2 regions of the Paenibacillus sp. 7523-1 genome follow, and region 2 is predicted to be linked to the other one. Evidence: riboswitches for the same ligand, from Rfam matches in the RefSeq annotation. Region 2 holds a riboswitch; the other holds the start of a gene.
What was found. A riboswitch is a leader RNA that binds a small molecule or an ion and turns the genes downstream of it on or off. The one in region 2 is predicted to bind glycine.
Positions count from the first base shown of each region.

Region 1 (2,458 bases), on a different contig from region 2:
ATTTTCCGGCCTGTCGGCGTCTGGGCTAACCCGCCCTGCGCTGTCTCGCGGTGCCTGCTCGGCATCGCACTTCCCACTTCCAGCATGACGTCGATGACTTCATCCGATGGAATGGCACTTCTTACCCCGGCCAGCGCCATATCGGCTGCAGCCAGTGCCGTTACCGCACCCAGTCCGTTGCGGACGATGCATGGAATTTCAACAAGCCCTGCGACCGGATCGCAGATGAGGCCCAGTGTATTTTTTAACGCGAGACCTACGGCATGAACGACCTGCTCCGGCGTCCCTCCGCGCAGCTCCACCATTGCACCGGCAGCCATGCCGATCGCCGAACCGACTTCTGCCTGACAGCCACCCTCTGCACCTGAAATAAACGAGTTATTGGCAATGACATATCCAATTGCACCTGCACAGAATAAGCCGTTCACCAGATGCTCATCACTCCATCCGAATCGCTCCTGGGAGCTGATGAATACACCAGGGATAATTCCGCAAGAACCTGCTGTAGGTGTTGCCACAATCCGGCCCATCGATGCGTTGACTTCAGATACACACAAGGCATAGGCCATTGCCAGTGCGGAAGCGTCACCCGAGCAGGTTTCGCCCTGGCGAATATATTCGGCCATCTTTTTGCCGTCTCCGCCAGTCAAGCCACTGCGCGAAGTGGTGTCCTCCGTCAGTCCTTTCCGTACAGCCTCTTTCATCACCTGATAATATTCCGACATCTGCCGCACAACGTCCGCTTCCGGCGTATTGGTCTCCTGAACCTGCTCCTCGATCATTAGCCGGGCAATGGTTTTGGATTCAGCCGTACAGATCGTATTCAGCTCATGCAAGTGCTTAAACCTCATCCGAATCAACCCCTCTCTTCAAATCAATGACGCGAATATCTAGCACATGATCCAGTGAACGCAGACGTTCCAACATCTCGGCACTCGGTGCTCCGTCCATTTCCATCGCTGTTAGTGCTTCGCCATCCCGGGCTTTCCGGTCTACCTGCATATAACCGATGTTAACCCCTGAGGAGCTGATCGTAGACGTCACGGAAGCAAGCACACCTGCCTTGTCCGCATGACGCAGAACGAGTGTGGGGAATTCCCCGCTGATCTGTACCCGGAAATCATTTAACGTATGCACCGACACGCTGCCACCGCCAATCGAAGCACCAACGAGCGAACATTGACGATCGCCGTGCCACAGCTCAATCTTGACCGTATTGGGGTGCGGAGCAGGTAGTCCACTCGTATAGAACTCAACCTCCATACCTGCTTGTTCGGCATATTCCTCGGCGTCCGGTATACGCGGATCATCCGTGACATAGTCAAGCAAACCACCAATCAACGCCAGATCGGTACCATGACCCTGGTACGTATCGGCAAATGAGCCGTACAGTGTCAGCCTGGCACGTTCAGGGGTACACCCCAGCCACTGCCTTGCAATTCTCCCCAGTCTCGCTGCCCCAGCTGTATGTGAACTTGAAGGCCCCGTCATCGACGGACCAATAATTGAAAAAACATCTTTAAATCGCATCCTGCACCCCTCCATATCGTCATATCCATCCAGACATGCACCATAATGTTCCTTCATTACTGAATGATGACATCAAAAAAGGACAGTAGAAGGCCTTAGGCCCTCTCTCTGTCCTCGTTACCTGAGAGTTTCATGATCAGAGGCCGCCCCCATGGGGTACCCTTCTCATCATATACCCCTTGGGTGGCGCATTCGCGCACTCTCCAGAGTTGCGTCCAACGATGGTACATTTACCTGAGAGATTAACCACCTGCGCCGGGTGCGCAGCGGCTTGCTCCTTCGGTGCCTGGCAGCCTACTGAAACCAATGACCTGCCGAGGTCTCTCCCGCTCGTTCTCATCCGCTGTATCGTATATATTCGCTTGAACACATATCAAACGTTGTCCTTATAAGATTGATCATTCATATAACAGATTAATATGCAACACAGGTAATGTCAACAAAAGTAACGCATCATTATCATCTTGGCAAAATTCCTCTACTATTATATGCAGCTTTCCACGGAATCGTTCAGTTTCCAATAGGATATAGACTAGCTATGGAGAGATTTTGAGGAAGAGCTGTGATCCTTATAAACTGACTGTCTTGAAGGAAGCCAGCTCGTAAGCCATAACAGAAGGGCACCCAGCATCAGAACTGCCGAAACGACCGTATATACCGTTCGAAGAGAGATCACTTCGGCAACTACACCCATGACCAAAATCGAAATGACCTGCAATGCACTCAGCATGAGTCCAAGTACGCTGCTCATTCGCCCCATCAAGTCTACCGGTATATTATTCTGATAAAAGGTGACCAGTCCCGTGTTTGCTGGCGCCGAACACAAACCGAGCAAAATAAAGGCGAATGCGGCAAGTTCGAACGAAAACGAACGAGCGAACAGGAAATAACCAAGCGCAACCAGGAGCACGCCCCCGCCCATCATGTG
Region 1 covers NZ_NPBR01000024.1:168,548-171,005, forward strand. Annotated here, with positions in the region: gene sdaAA (L-serine ammonia-lyase, iron-sulfur-dependent, subunit alpha) at 1-851, opposite strand, end outside; gene sdaAB (L-serine ammonia-lyase, iron-sulfur-dependent subunit beta) at 841-1,530, opposite strand; glycine riboswitch at 1,637-1,739, opposite strand; glycine riboswitch at 1,744-1,869, opposite strand; gene CHH60_RS24315 (MFS transporter) at 2,063-2,458, opposite strand, start outside.
Region 1: linked by a shared signal. The riboswitch ahead of sdaAB (L-serine ammonia-lyase, iron-sulfur-dependent subunit beta) and the one ahead of gcvT (glycine cleavage system aminomethyltransferase GcvT) in region 2 are both predicted to bind glycine.

Region 2 (2,458 bases):
GTAATCGTTTTTATGGTGATGAGAGGGTTCTAACCATTGATATACTTGGCTTTTTTCGTGTGTGACTTATATCATTTACGGTGTTGGATTCTATAATATAGCTTGTGCGATTCAGCCTTATTCCATCCTGTTCAAGTACCTCATCTGACAACAAGCCTGTCTTTCAGAACACGAAAAAGCCTGCATGAGCTTTAAAGCTCACACAGACTCTGAAGACGTGCACGACCGTCCAATGTATAAAAAATCATAGATTAATAAAGGTTATTTAGTGCAAATATATTCTACTCCTCGGTGTGCTTACGATATGCATCAGCATTCATCAGTTTCGACAACGCTACTGTCAAATCACCTTCAACACGTATCTCGATCATCCAGCCTTCTTCGTAAGGCGAACTGTTGACGAGTTCAGGTGCATCCTGCAGTGCTTCATTCACGGCAATAATGGAACCACTTACCGGAGAAAACAAATCTGAAACCGTCTTAACGGATTCAATCGTACCAATACTTTCTTCCGCTTTTACATCCGATTCAAGGTCAGGCAATTCCACAAACACAATGTCACCCAGCTGATGCTGCGCGAACTCGGTAATGCCGATCCGTACAGTATCCTCCCCTACGGTTTGCACCCACTCGTGCTCTTCACTGTACAGGAAATCACTTTTCAATTCGCTCATCGATATCCGCCTCGCTTTTCATTAATGAGTGCATGCGTCCTTCGGCCAACCCTTTTTCCCAGAACATAGCGTAAGATATTTTTGAATGAAATGTCAAGATACCTCACAAATTATTTGATTTTTGATGATTACAGCCTGTAACGCAAACACCCTCACTCTACATATAATGGGTAATATTAGAATAGTAAGCGCACTCTTTTTATATACACGAACAATAATTATAAACTAATAAATATTATTCGGTTTTTTATTCATTTTCGTGATATCGTTCTTGACATCGATAGTGGATTCACGTTTTAATGAGAGAGTAAATGTTAATTGTTGTGTGCATCACCCGCGGATGAATGTAAAGGGAGAGATTACCCGTGACGCCCAACTCTTGGGATGCATGCGGTAACGCCGAAGGAGTAAACCACCCGACAAGCGGGAGGTGAATCTCTCAGGCAAAAGGACTTTTACGGGACGCAACTCTGGAGAGCATCTATTCGCCCTGTATGGGGCGTTTTGATCACCCAAGGGGAAACCTGCTGCAACTTATTGGCGGGGTAACTCTCAGGTACCAAGGACAGAGCCTAAGAATACAGCGTGCTTCTGGCATGCCGGTTCTTTGGCCTGTCCTTTTCCTTTTTCCCAAAAAAACGAAAGTCAGGATCGAGCCGGCGCTGTCATCAGCAGCCTTAATCATACTTATCCAAGAAAAGAATGCATCATTCATGTTATACACTCGGCCCGGTAGCGGCCATAACGAGGTGATTTGATGTCCGATTTGCTTAGAACTCCACTCTATCCACTTTATCAGCAATATGAAGGTGTACGGTGCATCGATTTTGGCGGCTGGGAGCTTCCGGTGCAATTCAGCGGGATTCAGAAGGAACATGAAGCGGTGCGCGAACGGGCTGGACTGTTCGATGTATCCCACATGGGTGAATTCACGGTGCAGGGTGAACAGGCCGAAGCATTTTTGCAGAAACTGACGACCAACGACGTGACCGCACTGGTTCCCGGCCAGGCACAATACACGTTAATGTGTTACCCGGACGGTGGCGTAGTGGACGATCTGCTCGTATACAAGCTGGAAGATCAGCATTATATGCTTGTCGTGAATGCCTCCAATATCGACAAGGACTGGGCATGGCTGCAGGAGCACATGGTCCCTGGGGTGAGCATGACGAATGACTCCGCGGAAACAGCTCTCCTGGCTCTACAGGGCCCGCTTGCTGCAGACATCATTGGAAAAGTTACAGATACCGACGTATCCATAATAGAGCCTTTTCGTTTTGTACAGAATGCTGAGGTCTGTGGTGTAAAACTGCTCCTGTCCCGCACCGGTTATACCGGAGAAGACGGCTTCGAACTATACGTACAGGCAGATCAGGCCGCTGCGGTCTGGAACGGATTGATGGAGGCTGGCGCTGATCACGGACTGGTTCCGGCTGGGCTTGGTGCACGGGATACACTTCGATTCGAAGCGAAGATGCCCCTCTACGGACAGGAATTGTCGCCGACCATTTCACCGCTGGAAGCAGGCGTTGGCATGTTTGTGAAGCTGAATGCCGGACCTTTTATCGGACACGAAGCGCTATTGCAGCAAAAAAATGATGGACCTGCCCGCAAACTGGTTGGTATTGAAGTACTGGAACGCGGGATTCCACGTCCCCACTATCCCATCTACTCTGAAGGTGTGCAGATCGGAGAAGTAACGACAGGTACACAGTCGCCTACGCTGAAGCGCAATTTGGGACTCGCACTGATTGACAGCAAGTATGCTGCGCTGGGTACCCAGC
Region 2 covers NZ_NPBR01000010.1:505,804-508,261, forward strand. Annotated here, with positions in the region: gene gcvH (glycine cleavage system protein GcvH) at 282-674, opposite strand; glycine riboswitch at 1,015-1,139, shown strand; glycine riboswitch at 1,143-1,245, shown strand; gene gcvT (glycine cleavage system aminomethyltransferase GcvT) at 1,432-2,458, shown strand, end outside.